2 regions of the Comamonas sp. Z3 genome follow, and region 2 is predicted to be linked to the other one. Evidence: predicted binding sites of a transcription regulator. Region 2 holds the regulator's gene; the other holds the start of a gene.

Region 1 (11,811 bases), on a different contig from region 2:
TGATGCAGAAGTCGCCATAGAAGGCGCGGATCACTTCAGCATCCTGAATGCGCTGGCTCAAGAGGATGGAGTGCTGCTGCAGGCCTTGCTGCAGCACCGGTGATCCAAAGATCAACGACAGTGCTCGTGAAACCTAAAGGCAAGGCTGCTTCTGCCTTGCATTCTGCAGAGTATGCAAAGTGATGTTTTTTACCTCGTCACGGCTCACACGGATATGTTGCTGCAGCAACGACTTGGCCTGCAAGCCGTCTCGGCTCAACAATGATTTGAGGATGTCGCCATGCTCCTCGTAGGTCACGTCAATGCGGTAGTTGCGCGTGAATTCCAGGCGCCGCACGATACGAATTCGGTCCGTGATATCTCGGTGGATGCGGGCCATTTCCTGATTGCCGCTGGCCGCCACCAAGGCCATGTGAAACTGCTCATCGTTGCGCGAGACAGTGGCTATTTCAGACAGCCGTTGTGGCGCGGGGATGCACCATAGCGCGGTCAGCTCATGCAGGCGTATTTCCAGGTCGGGGGTCTGAACAAGTAGATCCAACGCTGCGCATTCCAGTATCGAACGCACATCGTACAACTGCTCGAACATCGTGAAGTCAATGCTGTTCACGATCCAGCCAAGCTTGGGTATGACGGAGATATATCCTTCGCGCTGCAGGCGCACGAGCGCCTCGCGCACAGGGGTTCGGCTCATGCCGAGATCCGCGCCAACTTCGTTTTCGCTGAAGCGGTCACCAGGAACATATTGAAAATTGTCCAGGGCTTGGCGTAGTTTTTCGTAAGCAAGGCTGGCCAGGCTGGTGGAAGACATGATGTGGGCTCCTTGTTTTTTCTTTGGCTGCTGCGCCGCACAGGGGCTGTGCGCCGCAGCGTGCTTCACAGAGACTGGCAGTACGCGCGCCAGCCGCCGAACGCGGTGATGTCCCGGGCCTGCGTCAATGCATGGCCTTCGCAGATAAAGCCTTTCACGCTGCGTCCATCCTGCAGCTGCACCGAACCAATGCCCAGAGGCGTTGGAACGCCGGCTACAAAGCGGCCAAAGTTGGCAATTGGCATGTCCCACACTTCGACTGTGATGGCAGCCCCTTCGTCTGACCGTGCCATTCCAGGTTTGGGAGGTACCGTGCCTTGCAGGGCATACAGGCGGTAGTCTGAGGCGGTGCTCGTCTCCTCGCGAAAGCGCGCACCACAAGCCAGCAATTCATGGTTGAGAGGCATGCCACGCAGATGTGCACCCACCACGGCGACTTCGATGGTCTCGCCTTGTGTCGGTACCCGCCATGCTGGCAGTGAGCCAGCGTTTTGGGCGGGAAGGCCTGTCACGCCGGCACACAGATTGGCTTGTGCTTCCAACTGCTGTGCCCAGCGCACCAGATCAGGCTCGCGCCAGCCCGGCGCTATCAAGGTGATGCCAAAGGGCAGGCCGTCTGGCAGTTGCGATGCAGGGATTGCGATCGCCGACCAACCGAGAAGATTGACGAAATTGGTATAGGTTCCCATCTCCGAGTTGACGCCGATCGGGTCAGCTTGCACCTCGGCCATGGAGGGGTGGCGTGGTGCGCTAGGAACACACAGCACATCACATTCTTGCCAGATATTCTCGGCTTCCTGTCTGAGGTCCTGCAGTTGGTACTGGGCATTGAAGGTATCGGCAGCGTTGAAGCGCTGGTGTACGTCCAGAACCTGGCGAATCACTGGCAGCAAGGCTTCTGGCTGTTGTTCGTAGATGCCGCGTGCTCCGACCACCCGTTCAGCGACCCAGGGGCCGTAGTACAGCAGGTTGGCGACTTCAAACAATGCATCAAAGGGCAAGGCTTGTACCCGTTCGGTTTGCGGCTTCAGACGCACAAGAAACGCAGCAAATGCATCCTCATAATCACTGGAAAGCTTGCGTGCATCAGGCACCCCCACGCGCAGTTGAGACAGCGGGGTATGTTTGGCGATGAAGGGGCGTGATCTGGCATAGCTGTCCTGTGCGTCAGGCCCTTCCATGAGTGACAGAACCAGAGCGCTATCGGCCACATTCAGCGCCAGAACGCCTATGCAGTCCAGCGTGCGGCAGGCAGGCACCAAACCAGTGCCGGGCACTGCACCGGGAGTGGGCTTGATTCCGACGATCTGATTGAAGGCCGCAGGAATGCGGCCCGATCCAGCCGTGTCCGTGGACAGGGCAAATGGAACCAGACCACGCGCCACCACAGATGCCGAGCCTGAGCTGGAGCCGCCGGAAATAAGTCTGCTGTCAAACGCATTGGGCACGGCACCAAATGGTGAGCGCGTTCCGACGAGACCGGTGGCAAACTGGTCCAGATTGGTCTTGCCCAGAACAATGGCTCCGGCTTGCCTGAGACGCTGAACGGCCACAGCATCGCGCTGTGCCTGGTAGGCGAAAGCAGGGCAGGCCGCCGTGGTGACAAAGCCCTCCACATCGATGTTGTCCTTGACCGCAAAGGGGATGCCGTACAAAGGCAGACGCTCACGGCCTTGGGTCTGCTGAAGTGCCTCCAGTTGCAGCAACTGCGCTTTCAATTGCGCGTCACTGGCAATGCTGATCCAGGCCGAGTCATCGCTGGTCAGACTACAGCGCTGCTGCTCAAGCAATGCAGCAGGGTCAGCGCCTTCTTGGTAAGCCCGCTTCCAATCTTCAAATGAACCAATCAGCATGATGAATACCCAAATGTATACAAGATGCTTGGTTTAAGCAGGTTGCGTGCCAGTTGGCTCTTCAAGGACCTGCTTCCAAAGAATGAAAGCGCATCAGCACTCTGAGACCGATCACTAGTCCAAGATTTCATCCGCCCCCCAATCGGTGTGATCGTGAGGACTGGCTATCGAGTGAACACAAATCTGCGATGCATTGGCCGGTTGTGTTTGAGCTGAGCCCCAGCAGTAACTGGCTCATTGATGTCTTTGTGCCTCGTCAACCAATCTTCGCTGTGCAGCGGTTGCTGTCACCCATGGTCTCCTCGCGAGCGTCCGGTCATAACCACATAGCAGTCATCCGAGCACCAAGGCGCGAGCTGGCCATAGGTATCCACCATGGGACTGCTAGATGTCCGCTATCGAGGTGCATCGACAGGCGTTGCCGACCCGCTGCCGTCGTTCGAATTTCCTTGGCGAACGTCTGCTTCGTCCATGTAAGCATTTTTACGCCCCCCGAAAATGCGTATTGCATGGTGTGCGGTTTGCCAAGAAGTCACGGGGCCCTATCTGGAGGCCCAAGGTCAACGCTCCTGCAAGCTGTCCTTCAAGGTCTCAATCGCTCTCGTTGCCGCGGGGCTGAGATATCCGCCGTTTCGCCTGATGATGCCCAAACGGCGGGATGACTTCCATCCCCCCTCCGGCTTGATGATGGCCAGTTGCTCCCTGAGCTGCCCCTCTCTCAAAACGGAATGAGGTACCAGCATCAGTGCATTTAATGAGTGCATGAGCATTACTTCACGCTGTGAAGAGCGCGAGGTCAGAACAGGCTCTGGCGGCTCCAAACCGTGTGCCTGGAAGTTGGTATCGAACTCTGTCCGCGTTGAGGTGCCACGCGCCATGACGATCCAGTGCGCTTGAGCCATGCCCGCCCAAGAGACTTCACCCTTTGCCTTTGCAAGAGGATGAGTTGCCGGTGCCATAGGAATCATCGGATCATCGATCAGCGTCTCCCAACTGAAAGAGCCTTCCGGCGCCCGACGCAAACCTATCAGGGCGAACTCCAACTCTCCTGCCGCAACGGCACGTGTGAGCGAATCCGTCATTCCCCCAGACAGGTCCAGATTGACGCCGCGCTCTATCAAGCTGACCGCCATAGCCTGAACCCACCGGTGAGGAACGCCATGCCCGATGCCACAACGCAGCAACCCAGTACGGGTCTGGCGCAGGTCTCTCAGTTCCGCATAAAGGTCGCTCGCATCCAGATCAATGCGCTGTGCCCGTTTCAGAAATGCATTTCCGAACTCAGTCGGCCGCATTCCGCGTGGCATTCGCTCAAAGAGCTTGACCTTCGTAGTTCGCTCCAGCCTTGTCACGGCTTTGCTCAAGGTGCCTGGCGTAATTCCGAGGCGACCGGAAGCACCGGTGAGCCCACCCTCCTCTGCAATCACCAAAGCCAAATGCAGGTCATCAAGATTCATGGTTTTCCAAAGTGGAAAAGGTCTCCATGAAATGTAGCTTGCTGCAGTGAGGGCTGCAACCTATCGTCCCTGCATCCAAGAAAACAATCAGGAGACGGCAATATCATGAATCGCAGCGCCATTCTGCTCGGGGCCTTGCTTGCATCTGGGGCAAGCGTTACATGGGCTCAATCGTCATATCCCTCGCATCCAATCACCTTGATCGTCCCGTTCGCCGCTGGCAGTGGAACCGATATCGGCGCACGGGTGCTGGCCAAGGATATGAGCGATATTCTGAAGGCGCCGGTCATCGTCGAAAACAAGCCGGGAGCCAATGGGGCCCTTGGATCTGCGACAGCCGCCCGAGCCAAGCCGGATGGCTACACGCTACTGGTTGGTTCGGCAACAACCAATGCTGTCAATTTCTCGTTCTTCCCCAGCAAGCTGGGCTACGAACCCAAGTCATTCGATGTGGTCGCAGGCGTCGGCACCAGCCCGATCTCCCTGTACATTGGGACCAGCGCCAAGTGGCGCAACTTGGCAGATTTGCTGGCATACGGCAAGGCGCATCCTGGCCAACTTCGATGCGGCAGCGGAAATTCAGTCACCCAGGTGAGCTGTGAGCTTTTCTACAAGCTGACCGGCATTGATGCGACGACCATTCCTTACAAGTCCAACCCTCAGTCTCTGACGGATCTTGCTGGAGGGCATATCGACTTTGCGTTTTCCGACGCCTCGGTTGCCAAGACTTTTCTGGACACCAAGAAGATCAGCCCGATTGCCGTGGCCGCACCCAAGCGATACCCGGCGACGCCGGAAGTCCCGACCTTTGTTGAGCAAGGTGTTGCGGGTCTCGAGGTCACCGCATGGACCGCGGTGTTTGCACCAACTGGCACGCCAGCACCCGTCATTCAGAAGCTGCATGCGGCTGTTCTCAAGTCGTCGCATTCACCGGAGTCGGTGCAGTTACGTGCGAGCAGCGGTACGCAGCCTCTAGAGCTCAACCGTGAGGAAAGCAGCCACTTTGTCAAGGAAGAAATCAAGCGCTGGGAGGCGTATGTCAAGAGCAGTGGCGTCAAGCCGGAGTGATGCCATGGAACAGATACAAGCTCCCTTGGCAGGTTTGCGTGTCATTGACTGGACGCATGTACTGGCCGGTCCATTCGCCGGCTATCAGCTCGGTCTGCTGGGTGCCGAAGTCATCCGCATAGAGCGAGCAGATGGAGATGACATGATCCGTATCAAAGGCGCGGATCCCGAACTGGCTGCGCTGGGACTCGGAGAGGCCTTTATTATGCAAGGTGCTGGAAAACGCTCACTGGCCCTCGATGCCCGCGACATCCGTGCCAGGAAGGCACTGGCGACACTGATCAGCGGAGCAGATGTATTGCTCGAGAATTTTCGCCCGGGCAAGCTGGCTGCACTGGGGTTTGCCCCTCAGGAACTGATTGAACGCCACCCTCGACTGGTTGTCTGCTCCATCACCGGCTTCGGTCCTGCATCCAACAGGCGCGCATACGACCATGTCATTCAAGCGGCAAGTGGTTTGATGGCAGCCAATGCCGGCAGCGATGGAGTGCCGCAGCGTGTGGGCTTCCCGTTGATTGATTACTCTGTGGGACAGCAAGCCGCCCTGGCCGTGATGAGCGCCTTGTATCGCCGCGAACGCCAGGCAGCGCAGTCCCGTGTCATAGGCGAATGGTTGCAGGTATCGATGATGGGCGCGGCTCTGACGCTACTCGCTCCGACCTATGCGGCACCACTGATCAGCGGAGTCGAGGTGCCGCGCAGTGCGTCCACGGCATTTTCCGGTAACCCGCTGTCTGGCACGTTTGCGGCCGCCGAAGGCCAGTTGGCCATTGTCTGCAACTCAGCTGAGCAATCAAAGGCCTTGCTGACAGCACTGCATGAAGCAGTCATCGAAAGCACGCTGGTGCAGGAACTGCGCGAAGCTGCGGAGCGACGCGATGTACCGCATACGCACGAATTGCTGGGCACGATGTTAAGTCGGCGTACTGCTGCTGACTGGGAAACACTTCTGATTCACCATGGCGTTCCCGCAACGGCCGTCGTGCGTCCGGCGCAGTCTGCGGCAGAAGCAGCCAAGGATTGGCCCCATGTCGATTTGGAGCACCCCAAGGCAAAGAAACGAGTAGCTGTGCCGGGGATCGGCTTCACCTCCAGTGAACTTTTGACTCCTCAGCTACGTGCGCCAGTACGCCGAGGAGCAGACACGCGATCCCTTCTCTCCCAAGCCGGGCTGGATGACGCCGTCATTGAGGCAATGTTTGCTGATGGGGTGGCAAGTGAGCCAGAGCGCTTTACTGACCAAGACGCATCCGCATAGCGATTCATCGCAGTCGTCACGGCACACAGCAATTTCCACAAGGGTTTTCAACGGCCCTTTTCAGTCTGGTTCTCGGAAGCATCCGAGGCCGTCTTTCAACGCATGACAGAAACACCCAGGGGCCCCGTGGCGGAGGAACGACCGCTACCCCTGAGGTCCCGCAGGGCCGGTTACATGGCCTAGCGGATCCCGGGGCGTTCTACCACGACTGTAAAAAGAGAGACAACACAATGACCCATTCATTCGTGAAAACAACAATGACGTTGATGCTGCTGGGAGGAACTGCATCCATGGCTGCGGCGCAAAGCAGCGTGCAGCTCTATGGCATCGTGGATGCGGCAGTGCGATCAACGAGCAACCATGGAAAGACCCAAATGGTAGGTGGCGGAATGTCCCAGAGCCGCTGGGGTATCAACATCAAGGAAGACTTGGGTGATGGGCTCTCAGCAATCGCAAATCTAGAAGATCGTTTTCTGGCCGATACTGGGAACACTGCTGCCGTGAACTACTTTCAGCAAGCATGGATAGGCATGCGCAGCAAAGATCTAGGCCAACTCACGATGGGCCGCCAGTTCAATGTACTGCTCGATGTCGTGGCCTTGACCTATGCGTCATTCCCATACGGACCTTTTATGGAGGTGTACAAGCCCGAGATCGGATTTGCCATGGGTACACGCACCAACAACATGCTGAAATACACAGCAGATCTGGGTGCTTGGCGCGCGGGGCTGCAATACTCCTTTGATGAAGGGAATACCGTTGCCAAAAAAGGTAGCAGTGTTGAGTTGACGGGTGGTTTCGCCATGAGGACAGCCGGTGGCTATCTGCGCTACGAAGCAAATGGCCTGGCCATCGGCGGTGCCTACTTGAATACCAAGATGCCGGGCAGTACCGAGTTCGCCGCATACACGCTGGGTGGTTCTTACCGTTCTGGCCCTTGGTATTTCAGCACCGGATATGCCATGAACAAGCGCAAGAACACCCTAGCTGTCGAAGATGCTCGTTTGATCAATGCCTACTGGGGCACTGAAATCAACGGTGGTTTCCTGCCTGGTGATTCCGACAAGCGTCAGCTGCTCCAGCTGGGAGTGGGCTACCAGATCACACCTCAATTCAATTTTGGGATGCACTACTACCACGCCAAACAAAGCGGATCGTCTTCAGGTGCTTTCAACAACAAAGCCAACTTCATCGTAGCCGTTGCCGACTATGCTTTTAGTAAGCGCACGGATGCCTATATGGGCGTGGACTACACCCGCGTAAGTGGGGGGCCTGGTTCATACATCGAAAAGACCGCAGCAGGTGACCTGGTACGCAACCGCGCAGGCATCACCATAGGCCTGCGTCATCGATTCTGAAGAATTTGCTAACAGAGCTCATGAAGGCGCCTTGAAACTATTGTTCAAGGTGCCGTGTAGCGCCGCAGAAGCGGACACGCCCAGGACATATCTTCACGTCCGCTTCTGGCCGGTAGTGTGATTGTACGGATGTGCCAGGAAGCAGGCCCCCCGATACACGAGCTCAGCCGGAGAAGTCAGCTGTCAGCGAGGTCCATGAACTGTTGCTGTAGTCCACGAGCAGTCGACCGCCATATCTTCTTGGCTGACCGCTTCTGATTGCGGATTCAACCTGTCGACCAGTATCCGCCTGGTGCCTGCAACCGACTCATGTAAATTCGTGTGGAGCAAGATAAGTCGGCATGATATTTTTCGTCAAAGAGCCTCGGCCGCGGCGAGCTCCAACGCGTCGATATCGCAGGCACATAGTAAGGGCTGGAGGCGTTGGAGTTTTTCGGCAGGCCAGTCATAGATCTTGAGAGCCAGTAGCCGCACAATCACGTTGTCGTCAAAGCGGTATTTGATGCACTGGGCTGGATTGCCGCCCACCACGCTATAAGGGGCCACATTGCGGGTGACCACAGCGTTGGCCGCAACCACGGCACCTTCGCCAATGGTGACGCCAGGCATGATCATGGCGCGCATGCCAATCCAGGCGCCGTCACCTAGGGTTGTGGGGCCCTGGCCCTGGTAGGCCTTGCTGATGTTGTTGGCGAAGGGGTAGAGGCTGAACCAGTCGGTCCTGTGGGTGTGGTTGCCTCCCATCAAAATCACCGCCTCGGCACCTATGCACACATAGTCGCCGATATAGAGCGGGTCTATCTCCCACTGCGGCTGCCAGTGCTGCAGGCTGTATTCATCGCCATATAGATAGCGCACCACCGACTGCTCGAAGCCGCCATCCCAGGCATCGCTGTAATAGCTGTGCTGGCCTTTGATGTGGATGTTTGGGTTGCGCACGGTCTGGTGCAGCATTTCCAGGCGAGACCAGTGCTTGGATGGCAGCGGAGTAGACATCAGGGCTTTTCATTCCAAAAAACAAACCCCGCCGAGGGAGGGGGCACGCTGGCGTCAATGCTAGCGCACGCAACTCGGGCGTTTGGACCTTGCGCATCTTCAGTAGCAGGCCCAGGGGCCACAGCAGTGCCCTCAGCATGCGTGAGCATGCGGTCGATGGCGTCATCGTGGACCGGATGTCATGGGGATTCCTGGCGCAACCGTTGGTAGCGGCGCATTAGCGTATTGGTAGAGCTGTCGTGCGTCAGCTCGGGTGAGTGGGCGCTGGCCAGTTCGGCGGCAGTTTGGTGGGCCAGCTCCTTGCCAAGCTCAACGCCCCATTGGTCGAAGGAGTCGATGTTCCAGATCACGCCCTGCGTGAACACGCTATGTTCATAAAGCGCCACCAGCGCGCCTAGCGCGCCGGGGGTGAGCCGCTGTGCCAGCAGCGTGTTACTGGGGCGGTTGCCTTCGAACACTCGGTGTGGTACGAGCTTTGCCTCCGTGCCATCCGTACGTACTTGCGCGGCCGTCTTGCCGAAGGCCAGGGCTTCGGACTGCGCAAAAAAATTGGCCATCAGTAGGTTGTGAAGGCCATCCGATTGGCTGGCGTCGAGGCTCAAGGGATTCAGGCCCTGGCAGAAGCCTATGAAGTCGCACGGCACGAGGGCCGTTCCCTGGTGTAGCAACTGGTAGAACGAATGCTGCCCGTTGGTTCCCGCCTCGCCCCAGACTATGGGTGAGGTGGCGTAGTTCACCCGCGTACCGGCCAGCGTGACCTGTTTCCCATTGCTCTCCATCGCCAGCTGCTGCAGATAAGCCGGAAAGCGCTTCAGGTACTGGTCGTAGGGAAGAAAGGCATGCGTCTGCGCATTGAAGAAGTCGGTGTACCACACCGCCAGCAAGCCCAGCAGCACCGGCAAGTTCTTGCCGAACGGCGCGTTGCGGAAATGCGTGTCCATTGCATGAAAGCCCGCGAGCATCGCGCGAAACTGTTCCGGGCCGATGGCGATCATCAACGACAGGCCGATGGCCGATTCCATCGAGTAGCGCCCGCCTACCCAGTCCCAGAAGCAGAACATCTGGGCCGGGACAATGCCGAACCGCGCCACCTCCTCGGCGTTGGTCGATACCGCGACAAAATGGCGGGCCACCGCGCGTTCGTCGCCGATCTGCGCCACGCACCAGGCTCGCGCTGCGTGGGCGTTGGTCAGTGTCTCTAGCGTAGAGAAGGTCTTGGAGCAGACGATGAACAGCGTCTCGGCGGCGTCGAGGTCGAGTGTCGCCTCGACGAGTGCGGTGGCGTCGATGTTGGAGACGAAGCGGCAGCGCAGGTCGCGCTGACTATAGTGGCGCAGAGCCTCATACGCCATCGCGGGACCCAGATCTGAGCCGCCGATGCCGATGTTCACGATGTTGCGGATGCGCTTGCCAGTGTGGCCGATCCACTGACCGCCCCGCAGTGCGTCGGCGAACGCGGCCATGCGAGCGAGCACAGCCTGCACTTCGGCGATCACGTCGATGCCCGCGACCCGCAGGAGCATTCCCTGTGGGGCGCGCAGCGCGGTGTGCAGCGATGCGCGCTGCTCGGTGGTGTTGACCAGGTCTCCTCGGAACATGCCATCGATGCGTTCGCGAAGGCCGCTGCTTTCGGCCAGGGCCAGAAGCAGGCGCAAGGTCTCGTCGTTGATGCGGTTCTTCGAGTAGTCGAGGTACCAGCCGGCCGCCTCGGCGTTCAGGCGCTCACCGCGCCGTGCGTCGTCGGCAAAGAGCTGGCGTAGGTGCAGGCCGCCGATGACGCGGTGGTGCTCGGCCAGCGCCTTCCAGGCCGCGCGGCCGGTCAGCGGCGGTGGCGTGGCGCCCACACGGAGGAAGGTGCGGTTCATCGCACACCTACCTGTGCGAGGGCGGATGTCTTGGCCGCGATGTGATTGAGCAAGGCGCGAGGAGGCGATGAACGCGTCCGCGCCTTCGAGCTGCAGGCGCTCGGCGAGCGCATGCGCGGCCCCCGGCCTGGCTGCAGTCGGCCGGGGTTGCCGTGTCTTGGGCGCTCGCCAGAGCCGGTCGGAACAGGTCAACTGCGCGACGCAGGTCTTTGAGCACGAGCGCAAAAAGCAGGACCTCGCCCGACTGGCCCGCATGCGCCACGCGTCGGAGAGCTTCTTCAAAGGGCTCGGAATGGCGGATGGCCTGCTCGAAAATTTTCGGGTTCGGCATCGATCCGTTTACCGCGAAGTCGCGCATGTAGCGCGCCAGTGTGCCGCTGTCCAGCAGGGGGCGCGTGATGTTGTCGAACCAGGGGTTCTGGCCGAGATCGTGGAGTGACCGTGTCGCGTTCATGATGGTTCCTTGTCGTCAACCTACATGGTTGTGCCAGCCGCTATGCGCGGTGATCAGCGCTTCGCCGCCCCGGGGGACTCCAACAGCCTTGCTGATAGGCCAGGGCACCCCGATGCACGGCGAGCACGGGATCCGCCGCACGCCAGGCCGCCTCGACGGAACCGGCAGCACCGTACTGCCACCTGACCGCGGACGGCGAAGTGCAGGTGGGGACATTGGCGCCTCTGTTGGCGCTAACCGCGCTCACGCGCGTCCTCGTCGGCTTTCGCCTGCAGGCGTGCCATACCTGCGAACTAGCAGGCTGTGCAGCGGCAAGCGAGATGGAGCCGGATCTGGCCGAATGGAACTACGGCGCTTGTGAGGGCCTGCGCTCCAAGGACATTCGTAGCAGTAACCTCAGCTAGAACCTGTGGCTCGATGGCTGCTCCCATGGCGAGATGCCCGCGCAGGTGTCCGCCCGCGCCGACCGGCTCATACTTCGGCTGTGCCAACTTCAGGACCCGTCGCGCTTTTTTCGCATGGGGAGCTCGCGGCCGCACCGCGAACCGGTGGGGGGCTGCCGGTGGCCGAAGGGCTGCATTTCGTGCTGTACCCGGCGTCGCTGAGCATTCTGGGCCAGGATACGGCGCATGGCGACCGCCGGGTGATCATCTTGTGGAACGCTTGTTCATGGGTAACGTGCCCGTGAAGA
Region 2 (11,811 bases):
CGAGCAGGGCAGGGGCCGTGTGGCCGCGCACCAGCTCGGCATCCAGGCTGAGTTGCTGGCCGCTATCGGCCGCGATGCGTGCGAGGGTACTGCCCAGGGGCTGGGCCGGCATATCGTAGTGGCGTTGTGCGGTCGGGGATGGGGTCTGGGCCTGGGCACTCATGGCGCAGGCCAGGGCCAGGGCGCTCAGGTGCAGGGAACGGTGGTGCAGCATGCATTGCTTTCGACAAGAGAAACCGGGCGCTCGATCAGGAGCTATCCATGGCTTGTCGAGCCGCGGAGAAAAAGTGTTCAATTTTTTGGCAAGCTGTAACGAGGCAACCGCTGTCTCGAAGGTTTGCTGCCGTTTGAGCGGCTTCGCCATCGGGCGATGCGGTTCAGGCTGGCACTACTCGATCATCACCAGTGCACCACCGGAGTAGCTGCGCAGCCGGATGGGCAGGGTCTCGGCGAGTGCCGCCAGGGCGCGGTCGGTGTCTTCCAGGGAATAGGTGCCGTAGACCTGAAGCGCGGCGGCATGCGCCGAGACCCGAATCCATCCGCGACGATAGGCGCGCAGTGCCTGCACGACCTCGCCCAGCGGCAGGTCATGTGCCTCCAGCATGCCCTGCTGCCAGGCCGCCATGCTGCTGGGCGCGCTGGCATCGGCCCAGATGCCCTGGGTATCGAAGCGGGCGCTATGCCCTTCGGCCAGCACTTGCTGCGCGCCGCCTGCGGTCGTGATGCGCACGCTGTGCTCCAGCATGCCGACGCTGCTGAACTGCGGATTCAGGCGTACGCTGAAACGCGTGCCCAGTGCGCGTATCTGTCCATGCATGGTTTGCACCACAAAAGCGGGTCCGCCCGGTGTCTGCGGTGCAGCTCTGGCCACCAGTGCCCCCTGACGCAGAATGACGCGCCGCTGGCCCGCGTCGAATGCCAGATCGGCGGCCGAGCGCGCATCCAGTGTCACCGTGCTGCCATCGGGCAGGGTGAATTCACGGCGCTGTCCGGTGTTGGTGCGCAGGCTGGCACTCCATTGTGCGAGAGGCGTCTGGCGGTCCAGCAACCAGCCGCAGCCGGCTGTTATGCCGCCCAGGGCAAGGGCACCGCGCAGGATCTGGCGGCGCCGGCGCGTGCCGGCCTCGGCGCTGGCCAGGGTCTGACCCAGCAGTTGGCCCACGTGCTCGGGGCCCGAGCTGCGCAAGGGCTGCAGCAGAGTCTGCAGCGGTGCCTGCAACTGCTGCCAGGCCGCCCTGTGGGCGGGGGCGGCTTCCAGCCATTGTTCAAAGCCCTGGCGTTGCTCCTGGTTCATCTGGCCCGAATGCAGGCAGACCAGCCACTCGATGGCGGCCTCGGTGGCCGGATTGAGCGACGGGCTCATGCCTGGCCTGCCCTGGCCGGTGCCAGACCGGCCTGCTGATGAAGCTGGGCGATCGCGATGCGGCGAAATGCTTCGGTCATATGACGGCGCACGGTGCTGTGCGAGATGTCCAGCTGCTCGGCAATGGCGTGATAGGTCAGGCCGTCGAGCTGGCTCAGCAAAAAGGTCTGGCGGGCCTTGAGGCTCAGGCCGTCGAGCGCATGGGCAATCGTGTCCAGCGTCTCCAGCAGCAGTGCCCGTTCCTCGGGTGAAGGGGCCAGCTCCGGCGGGCTCTCGCTCATGGCCTGCAGATGGGCCTGCTCCAGCTCACGCCGCCGCCACAGCGTGAACAGCAGGCGCTTGGCGATCGTGGTCAGAAAGGCGCGCGGTTCATCGATGGGCACCGGGTTGGGCGCTGCGACCACGCGCAAGAAGGTCTCGGAAGCCACATCCTGTGCCTCTGCCGTATTGCGCAGCCTGGCCTTCAGTCTTGACAGCAACCAGGCGTGATGGCCGGTAAACAGCTGTTGCGCCTGCTGCATGGGGTCGAGAGAGGGGCGGGGCGTGGGCATGGGCTGCATTCTAGTTTTAAATGAGAATGATTGCCATTTGATGGGCCGCTTGGTGTTGCTGGCAGGGCATGGGCAGGCAAGCCGCCTTGCACCTCCTGTCTGCTGCTGACGGCAGGGGCGATGCGGGGCGTGAACCGGCCCTGGAACAGGGGTGTGGCGCCAGCGATTCGGCAGGACTTGAATCCGGCACGTAAAATCCCGCGATGCTCTCCGTCAAACAGGAATTGCTCGCAGCCCTGGCTGCTGAGCTCGAAACACTCTCGCCCGGCGCCGGCGCACGCGCTGCGTTTGAAAACCCCAAAGTGGCAGCCCATGGCGACTTCGCCTGCACGGCGGCCATGCAGCTGGCCAAGCCTCTGAAGGCCAACCCCCGCGCCCTGGGCGAGCAGCTCAAGACCGCGCTGGAGGCTACTGCCGCCTTCCAGCAATGGGTGGATGCGATTGAAATTGCAGGCCCGGGCTTTCTCAATATCCGCCTCAAGCCTGCTGCCAAGCAGGAGGTGGTGCGCGAGGTGCTGGCGCAGGCCGAGAAGTTCGGCTACCAGGCCGATCGCGGTGAGAACATCCTCGTCGAGTTCGTTTCCGCCAACCCCACCGGCCCTCTGCATGTGGGCCATGGCCGCCAGGCAGCGATCGGCGATGCGATCAGCAACCTGTATTCCAGCCAGGGCTGGAAAGTTCACCGCGAGTTCTATTACAACGACGCGGGCGTGCAGATCGACACCCTGACCAAGAGCACCCAGCTGCGCGCCAAGGGCTTCAAGCCCGGTGACGAATGCTGGCCCACCGACAGCGACAACCCGCTGGCCAAGAATTTCTACAACGGTGACTACATTGCCGACATCGCCAAGGCCTTCCTGAACAAGGAAACCATCAAGGCCGATGACCGCGAGTTCACTGCCAATGGCGATGTCGAGGATTACGACAATATTCGCCAGTTCGCCGTGGCCTACCTGCGCAATGAACAGGACAAGGACCTGCAGGCGTTCAACCTGAAGTTCGACGAGTATTACCTGGAGTCCAGCCTCTATGAAAACGGTCATGTCGAGGCAACGGTCAACCGCCTGATCGCCAACGGCAAGACCTATGAGCAGGACGGCGCGCTGTGGCTCAGGTCCACCGACTACGGCGACGACAAAGACCGTGTGATGCGCAAGACCGACGGTGGCTACACCTACTTTGTCCCCGATGTGGCCTATCACATCCAGAAGTTCAAGCGCGGCTTCACCAAGGTGGTGAATATCCAGGGCACGGACCACCATGGCACCATTGCCCGCGTGCGCGCCGGCCTGCAGGCTGCCGATGTAGGCATCCCCGAGGGCTATCCCGACTACGTGCTGCACACCATGGTGCGCGTGGTGCGCAACGGCGAAGAGGTCAAGATCAGCAAGCGCGCCGGCTCCTACGTCACGCTGCGCGATCTGATCGAGTGGACCAGCAAGGACGCGGTGCGTTTCTTCCTGCTCTCGCGCAAGCCCGACACCGAGTACACCTTCGACGTGGATCTGGCCGTGGCCCAGAACAACGACAACCCCGTGTACTACGTGCAGTACGCCCATGCGCGTATCCAGTCCGTGCTGCGCGCCTGGCAGGAAGCCGGCGGCGCTGGCGTGCCCGCGCTCAAGGATGTGGATCTGTCCGCACTGGAAGGCCCGCAGGCCCAGGCCCTGATGCTGCTGCTGGCCAAGTACCCCGAGATGCTGACCGCGGCTGCCGAAGGCAACGCGCCGCACGACGTGACCTTCTACCTGCGCGATCTGGCCTCCAGCTATCACAGCTACTACGATGCCGAGCGCATTCTGGTGGACGACGAGAAGGTCAAGCTCGCACGTCTGGCCCTGGTCGCCGCCACGGCCCAGGTATTGCACAATGGTCTGGCGGTGCTGGGCGTGAGCGCGCCCGAGCGCATGTAATCCCGGTTTCCTGGCCATCGCTCCCCTGCCGGTTGTGCAGCGGGGGCGATGGATCTGAGAGCGGAACAATCGAAGCAGAAAGCGTTAAGCGACTGATATGAAGAACCAGCAACGCGGTGGAACCATCCTGGGGCTTATCTTTGGCATGGTCATCGGTCTGGCTGCGGCACTGGCCGTGGCCATCTATGTGACCAAGGTACCGGTGCCCTTCCTCAACAAGGGTGGCAACAACACTCAGCGCGATGCGGCTGAGGCCGAGCGCAACAAGAACTGGGACCCCAACGCACCGTTGCAAAGCCGCCAGCCCGCACCTGCGCCGGTGACACCGCCCGTCCCGCCCAGCGAAGTGACGGTGACGCCGCCCACGCCTGCCGTGCAGCCCACCGCAACCGGCGGAGTCACCACGCCGCCGGCACCATCCACGCCGGACAAGACGGCCAAGCCCGGATCGGGCGATCCGCTGGGCGATCTGGTCAAGGAGCGCTCCGCAGCGGCCGACAAGGCAGAAAAGGCGCGCGCCGACAAGGAAAAGGCGGCGGCCCAGGCAGCATCGTCCTCGGACTCGGCATTCAACTACTTTGTGCAGGCAGGCGCTTTCCGCGGCCAGAGCGAAGCGGAAGCGCAGCGTGCCAAGCTGGCCATGCTGGGCTGGGAGTCGCGCATCAGCGAGCGTGAGCAAAACGGCATCACCGTTTTCCGTGTGCGCGTGGGGCCGTTCAGCAAGCGTGACGACGCCGAGCAGCTCAAGGGCAAGCTCGACGGCGCGGGCGTGGACTCGACCCTGGTGCGTGCGGCGCGATAATCGGCCCTGCGAGGCGTTGTGCAGCCTCTCTCTGTGGAGCCCTCAGGCCGCGGCCCGAGGCGTCCCGGACAGCGGGTGCGAGATTTAGGACTTTGCTGAACTTTTTGGGGCCGTTGGGCTCTGATACTGCAGACCTGATACAGGAGTTTGTTTAGATGAAACGTCGCGAATTCTCTCTGGCTGCCTCGGCAGCTGCCGCCGGTGCCCTGACTCTGGGCACCTCCTCCAGCTGGGCCCAGGGTGCCGCGCCCAGGGAAGGCAAGGACTACATCAAGCTGGGCAAGCCCGCCAGCGTGAGCGCGCCGGCCGGCAAGGTCGAGGTGGTGGAGTTCTTCTGGTACAGCTGCCCGCATTGCAATGCCTTCGAGCCCCAGTTCGAAGCCTGGGCCAAGACCCAGCCCGCCGATGTGGTGGTGCGCCAGGTGCCCGTGGCCTTCAATGCCTCTTTCGTGCCACAGCAAAAGCTGTACTACGCCCTGGAAGGCATGAACCTGCTGCCCCAGCTGAATGCCAAGGTGTTCCGTACCATTCACGTGGACCGCAACCCGCTCAAGAACGATGAGGCCATCTTTGACTGGATCGGCAAGCAGGGCGTGGATCTGGCCAAGTTCAAGGAGGTCTACAACTCCTTCACCGTGGCCAATCAGGCGCGCAAGGCCACCCAGCTGCAAAACGAGTATGACGTGGAAGGCGTGCCCGCCATGGGCGTGGCCGGCCGCTACTACACGGATGGCACCAAGGCCGGCAATATGGACAATGTGCTGCGCGTGGTCAATGCGCTGATCGCCTCCAGCCGCAAGGCCTGACGCTTGATTTCAGGCGCCAACGACGTTTGATGCCCCGCAAGCCCGCCGTAGCGCGGGCTTTTTTGTGGGTGGTTTTTACGCAAGTTGCAAAAAGGGAATGACTACAATGGATGCAAGAAACGTGCCTTCCATGAAAAAAACACTCCTACCTCTTGCGCTGGCCTGCGCCCTGGCAGCAGCGACCGGCATGGTCCATGCCGAAAAGGCCGACAGCGCCAAGCCCATGAATATCGAGGCGGATGCGCTTCGTCACGACGAGCTGCAGCAGACCAGCGTCTTCACCGGCAATGTGGTGATGACCAAGGGCTCCATCGTGCTGCGCGGCGCCCAGCTTGATGTGCGTCAGGATGCCGAGGGCTATCAGTACGGGGTGATCAAGGCCGAACCCGGCAAGCGTGCCTTCTTCCGTCAGAAGCGCGACACCCTGGCCGGCCAGCCCGAAGAGTTCATCGAAGGCGAAGGCGAAGTCATCGAATACGACGGCAAGGCCGATATCGTCAAGTTCATCCGCCGTGGCGAGATGCGCCGCTACCGTGGTGGCCAGCTCAGCGACCAGGTCACGGGCTCCATCATCGTCTACAACAACATCACCGACGTCTATACCGTCGATGGTCAGAAGACCAGCGGCGGCCTGCCTAGCTCCTCCGTGGGCCAGGGCGGTCGCGTGCGCGCCATCATGGCGCCCAAGGACGGTACGCCGGGCGCACAGCCCAAGCTCGCCACACCTGCCACCCAGCTGCGCCCGAGCATGACGCTGGGCGGCGAGAAAGCCGACGAGAAGAAATGAGCGAGCCGACCTTCTCCAGCAGCCGCAGCGGCGAGTCCGACAGCCGCCTGGAGGCCAAGCATCTGGCCAAGTCCTATGGCAGCCGCAAGGTGGTCAAGGATGTATCGCTGTCCGTGCAAAAAGGCGAGGTGGTCGGTCTGCTCGGCCCCAACGGTGCGGGCAAGACCACATCGTTCTACATGATCGTGGGCTTGGTACGCAGCGATGGCGGCGAGATCTTCATCGACGGCCAGCCGGTGGGCGGCATGCCGATTCACCAGCGCTCGCGCCTGGGCCTGTCCTATCTGCCCCAGGAAGCCTCCATCTTTCGCAAGCTCAGCGTGGAAGACAATGTGCGCGCCGTGCTGGAGCTGCAAAAGGACGAGCAGGGCAAGGCGCTGACGCAGGGCGAGATCGAAAAGCGCCTCACGGGCCTGCTGCAGGAGCTGCGCGTCGAGCATCTGCGCCAGTCGCCGGCGCTGGCGCTGTCCGGCGGTGAACGCCGGCGCGTGGAAATCGCACGTGCCCTGGCCACGCAGCCGCGCTTCATCCTGCTTGACGAGCCGTTTGCCGGTATCGACCCGATTGCGGTGATCGAGATCCAGCGCATCATCGGCTTCCTCAAGGAGCGCGGCATCGGCGTGCTGATTACCGACCACAATGTGCGCGAGACGCTGGGCATCTGCGACCACGCTTTCATCATCAGCGACGGCCATGTGCTGGCCGAAGGCACGCCCGAGGAGATCGTGGAGAACGCCGATGTGCGCCGCGTCTATCTGGGCGAACATTTCAGAATGTGATGACCCCCACGCTCCCTCACTTTGTATGGTCGCTGCCCCCAGAAGGGGCCCTGGCCGTCTGCGCCGGGGTTTGCCCTGGGGCAGCCCGGCGGCAAACCCATAGCACTGCGCGCGTTTGCAATGATTGTCTGGGAGCCGCGCCTCGATGAAGCCAGGTCTCTCGCTACGCGTTTCGCAGCATTTATCACTGACGCCGCAGCTGCAGCAATCCATTCAGCTGCTGCAGCTCTCCACTCTGGAGCTGGCGCAGGAAGTCGAGCAGATGCTGGTCGACAACCCTTTTCTGGAGCGTGCGGGCGATGAGGCCGAAACTGCGGGAGATGCTCCTTTAGATGTAGCTAGTAGCGCCAGTGAATACAGTACTTCAGATAGTATTCATGCTGAAAAAGAAGCATCGCAAGCGCAATTAGCTACTGAAACAGTAGCGGAAGCACCGAGCCCCGAAACCCCGGAAACCCTGAACTGGGAGGCCGACGGCATGGACGGCCAGGACGGCGAATGGGGCGGCGAATCCAGCAGCGAGTGGGATACGCCCTCGGCCAGCAGCTCCACGCGCAACCGCGATGGCGATGACGAAACCGATGCCATCGATCTGGCGCGCGAGCACCAGAGCCTGACCGACTTTCTCCATCGTCAGGCGCTGAGCCTGCATCTGGGCGCGGCAGACACGGCGGCGCTGCGCTTTCTCATCGAGTCGCTCAGCGACGACGGCTATCTCGAGGATTCCCTGCAGGAGCTGGCGCAGAGCCTGGCCGGCGACGATCTGGAAGAGCGCGAGGAGCTGGAGCAGCACTTTGCCATTGCGCTGAAGCTGCTGCAAAGCCTGGAGCCGGTGGGCGTGGGCGCGCGCGATCTGGCCGAGTGCCTGCAGCTGCAGCTGCGCGACCTGATCCGCACGGCCGAGGACGAGGGCACGACCGAGGCGCATATGAACCGGCTGCTGCTGGCGCAGGCCATCTGCGCGCAGCCCATGGACTTGCTGGCGCGGCGCGATCTGCGCAAGCTCACCAGCCTGTGCGGCGCGCGCGAGGAACAGCTGCGCGAGGCCATGGCCCTGATCGCCAGGCTGGAGCCGCGTCCGGGGCGCCGCTTTGTCGACGTGGAGCGCCATATCGTGGTGCCCGATGTCATCGTGCGCCCGGTGCGGGCCGGCTCGGGCAGGGCAGACTTTTCCGTGCAGCTCAACCCCGAGGTCATGCCGCGTCTGCGCGTGCACGACATCTATGCCGGAGTGCTGCGTCGCCACAAGAACAGCGACGGTCATGCGGCGCTGCAGCAGCAGCTGCAGGAGGCGCGCTGGTTCATCAAGAACATCCAGCAGCGCTTCGACACCATCTTGCGTGTTTCCGAAGCCATCGTGGAGCGGCAGAAGAACTTCTTTGTGCATGGCGAGCTGGCCATGCGCCCGCTCGTACTGCGCGATATCGCCGACACGCTGGGCCTGCACGAGTCCACCATCAGCCGCGTGACCACGGCCAAGTACATGGCCACGCCCCAAGGTACTTTCGAGCTCAAGTATTTCTTCGGTTCGGGCCTGGGCACGGAAACCGGCGGCAGTGCCTCCAGCACGGCCGTACGTGCGCTGATCAAACAGTTTGTCGATGCCGAAGATGCCAGAAAGCCGCTGTCGGACGCCAAGCTGGCCGACATGCTCAGGGAGCAGGGCATTGAGTGTGCGCGCCGCACTGTCGCCAAATACCGCGAGCAGCTCAAGATACCGACGACCACGCTGCGCAAGGCGCTCTAAGACTTAGTGCGGCAGCAGCAGGCGGTTGTTGCGTGCCGGGTTGCGCCGGAGCGTAAGAGGCGCAGCATTCGGATCAGGGCTGACACTGCGCTTGCGGGCTGTGGCAGCAAAAGGCTGAGCGGGGCACAAGCCCGTGCTGATATGGTTCATGGCGGCAGCCAGCATGCCTTCCTGCGGGTCACCCAGTGCATGGTCTAAATCATCGGGCACGCTGCAACCGGGCACATAGCGCTGTGTTGGACCATTGCCCGGTGTAAAACCGTCGGCGTAGTCGCCAAAGCCTTTGGCGTTGATACCGGCAAACTCGATAGGGAAGTAACTGATGCCGCAGTTGTCCTTGGCCGTAAAACCATAAGGCTTGCCGCAGGTCGTGCCTCCAATCAGGATGACTTCCACATCCACACCGCGCAGGCCATTGATCAGTGCCTCACTGGCCGAGCACGTGCCCGATTGCGCTAGGACATACACCCGCTTCAGGTTGAGTGTGGGCAAGGGCTGAATATTGCTGCATTCGTTGTTGATGGGAAAGCAGGAGCTGCCATAAAACGGCGTCACCTGCGTTTCTGCGCTGCGGCGTGCGTTGTATTGCAGCGTCTCGAAAGTCTTGCCAGCCGTTTGCGTGCTGCCCGCAATCATGGTTGCCAGCTCTGCAGCGATGAACAGAAAACCACCGCCGTTGTAGCGCAGATCCAGCACTAAATCGCTCACGTTCTGGTTGCGCAGATTGGAAATGGCGGTGACCAGCTGACCTTCGGCGGGCAGCACATGGTCATTGAAGACGATGTAGCCAGCACGCGCACCGCTGTTTAGCGTGAGCACTCGCGATTGCGGCACCGGGGTGTTGGTGATATTGGTGCTGGTCAGACTTTGCACGGGCAGTTGTGCGCCGCCGCGCTGCAGGATGAAGTTGTGCGTGACGCCCAATATCTCAGGGAACAATCCGGCATTGAGCACATCCACCCCATCGGCATCGGGCGCATCGGCGGAGACGTCATCGATCGAGACCAGGGTGTCGCCACGCTTAAAACCCGCCACATCGGCTGGGCTGCCGGGCTCGATATAGGCGATGCGCAGGCCCCGTGGCGGTGTGGGGCTGGCCATTCGCCACTCGATGCCGTGACTGGGCGCAGTGGCGTTTTCGGAGACCGATTGCCATAGCTGCGTGGGATACATAAAGCTGAACTGGTCGCGCCGGGCACCGGATTCGGTAATGGCAGGCGTCAGCAGTGCATCAAAGTAATTGCTCAGGTCGGTGTAGTAGTAGCCGCTGCTGAAGCTGGCTGCGCCAGGGTCTACAGCTGGGACCTCTTCGCGCCACAGATAGGCTTCATCAAAGTAGGTGCGCAGCCAGCGCTTTTCCGTGTCCAGCGTAGCGTTGCGTAGCAGGGTATCGGCCAGGATGTTGTCGGGAGAGCATTGCTGGGCAAAGCTGCTGGATGTCTCGGCCGGGTTTGGGGGCGGGCCAGTGTTGTCTGGGTTGCTGCTGCCTGGGCTATCGGTAACAGGACTGTCATTCACGCCCCCGCCGCAACCTGCAAGCAGGCTCAGGCACACTACGCCACACAGGGCAACGCCACAGATTGAACTCGACATCGAAAGCTCCCTCGGCTGGATGTGGAATGCCAATCCCATCCGATATTTTAGAAACGGTGCCGCGAATTATTACCACCAAATGCCGAAAGTCACTATGCGCAGGTCAAGCCAAAAGGCGTGTCGTGATTTGTCTGCCGCTGTATCTGATTTCCGTGACCGGAGGTGGTTTATGGCTTGGATAGTCCTATCTATCCTCTCGAAGGATTGCGTTGGGCAACAAAAAAGCCGCTGTGCAATGCATCAGCGGCTTTTTTGATGGGGCGGCCTAGTTTGGTATCAGCCACCAGATAAACCAGACCAGCACGCCGATCATCAGTCCGAACTTGAGGATCTTGTAGAAGGTCGGATTCCAGTCGCGGAAGGCGCGGCGGTACTTGCCCGCATAGAACGAGATCTTGAACAGCTTGCTGATCATGCCGCGCGGATCGCCTTCGTTGTTGGGCGAGCTGGCGGCGGCCACCACGTTCTTGCCCAGCCAGTGATTGAGCCATTGCGCAAAGCCATTGGTCATGGGGCGTTCCACATCGCAGAACAGCACGATGCGGTTGCCTTCCGAGCGGTTCTCGGCCCAGTGCATATAGGTCTCGTCGAAGATCACGCCTTCGCCTTCGCGCCAGCTATAGGGCTTGCCGTCGACCTCGATCATGCAGCGGTCGTCATTGGGGGCCAGCACGGCCAGGTGATAGCGCAGCGAGCCCGCATAGGGGTCGCGGTGCAGATTGAGCTTGGCGCCGGGCGGCAGCTCGGCAAACATGGCGGCCTTGACGCTGGGAATCGATTTCACCAGGGCCGTGGTCTTGGGGCACAGCTCCATGGCCGAAGGGTGGGCATCGCCGTACCACTTGAGGTAGAAGCGCTTCCAGCCGGTCTTGAAGAAGGAGTTGAAGCCTGCGTCATCGTTGTTGGCGGCGGCCTTGATCTGCATGTTCTTTTGCAGATTGACGGCTTCCTCGCGGATTTCACGCCAGTTGGCCTGCAGCGGTGCCAGTTCGGGGAAGGTGCTGGTGGGCAGATAGGGCGTGCGCGGCACCTTGCTGAACATCAGCATGAAGACATTGAACGGCGCCGTGAACGTGGAGTGGTCAAACAATTGCTTGACCACCTTGTGGCGCACCTTGCCGCGCAGATGCATATACAGCCCGCAGCCAAAGAAGAGCAGCACCAGTGCCAGAACGATAATTTTTGCCATAAGGATCAATTTTACCGGGGGCACCCCGGCTGCCACCATGGGGGCAGGTCAAACAGAACCAGGGTAGGGGAATATCAAAAGCCATAGCTGCCGGCACTTGGCTGTCAGGCGCGGCAGCAGGTCCGAATCGATATTCAGGGCAGGGCCAGCACGGCGCAGTTGCACAGATCCGCGCTCTCGAAGGCCGTTTTGTCGCCGGCTTTGAGCCCGGGAACGGGGAACAGGCGCACCGTCAGCGGCTTGTTGAGGCGAAAAGCCATGGTGCCCGTATCGCGCATGAC

The links. The regulator sigma-54, encoded in region 2, starts transcription at its own class of promoters, with help from an activator protein. The targets are predictions, from matches to a motif close to TGGCANGNAANCTGCTTT.
Region 1: atzF (allophanate hydrolase) is a predicted target of sigma-54. The motif match lies at 2,699-2,716, and genes of this name have one in related genera.

What each region holds. Positions count from the first base shown of each region.
Region 1 covers NZ_VOQU01000009.1:20,986-32,796, forward strand. Annotated here, with positions in the region: gene FSY59_RS23610 (alpha/beta hydrolase) at 1-103, shown strand, start outside; gene FSY59_RS23615 (GntR family transcriptional regulator) at 134-811, opposite strand; gene atzF (allophanate hydrolase) at 877-2,664, opposite strand; gene FSY59_RS23625 (LysR family transcriptional regulator) at 3,225-4,121, opposite strand; gene FSY59_RS23630 (tripartite tricarboxylate transporter substrate binding protein) at 4,227-5,189, shown strand; gene FSY59_RS23635 (CaiB/BaiF CoA-transferase family protein) at 5,194-6,447, shown strand; gene FSY59_RS23640 (porin) at 6,678-7,805, shown strand; gene FSY59_RS23645 (CatB-related O-acetyltransferase) at 8,160-8,801, opposite strand; gene pgi (glucose-6-phosphate isomerase) at 8,981-10,666, opposite strand; gene FSY59_RS23655 (transaldolase family protein) at 10,674-11,120, opposite strand; gene FSY59_RS27945 (hypothetical protein) at 11,327-11,524, shown strand.
Region 2 covers NZ_VOQU01000004.1:678,540-690,350, reverse strand. Annotated here, with positions in the region: gene FSY59_RS15335 (TonB-dependent siderophore receptor) at 1-214, opposite strand, end outside; gene FSY59_RS15330 (FecR domain-containing protein) at 389-1,363, opposite strand; gene FSY59_RS15325 (sigma-70 family RNA polymerase sigma factor) at 1,360-1,923, opposite strand; gene argS (arginine--tRNA ligase) at 2,118-3,827, shown strand; gene FSY59_RS15315 (SPOR domain-containing protein) at 3,925-4,629, shown strand; gene FSY59_RS15310 (thiol:disulfide interchange protein DsbA/DsbL) at 4,785-5,435, shown strand; gene lptA (lipopolysaccharide transport periplasmic protein LptA) at 5,566-6,222, shown strand; gene lptB (LPS export ABC transporter ATP-binding protein) at 6,219-7,001, shown strand; gene FSY59_RS15295 (RNA polymerase factor sigma-54) at 7,147-8,748, shown strand; gene FSY59_RS15290 (S41 family peptidase) at 8,752-10,266, opposite strand; gene FSY59_RS15285 (aspartyl/asparaginyl beta-hydroxylase domain-containing protein) at 10,607-11,530, opposite strand; gene FSY59_RS15280 (DUF711 family protein) at 11,665-11,811, opposite strand, start outside.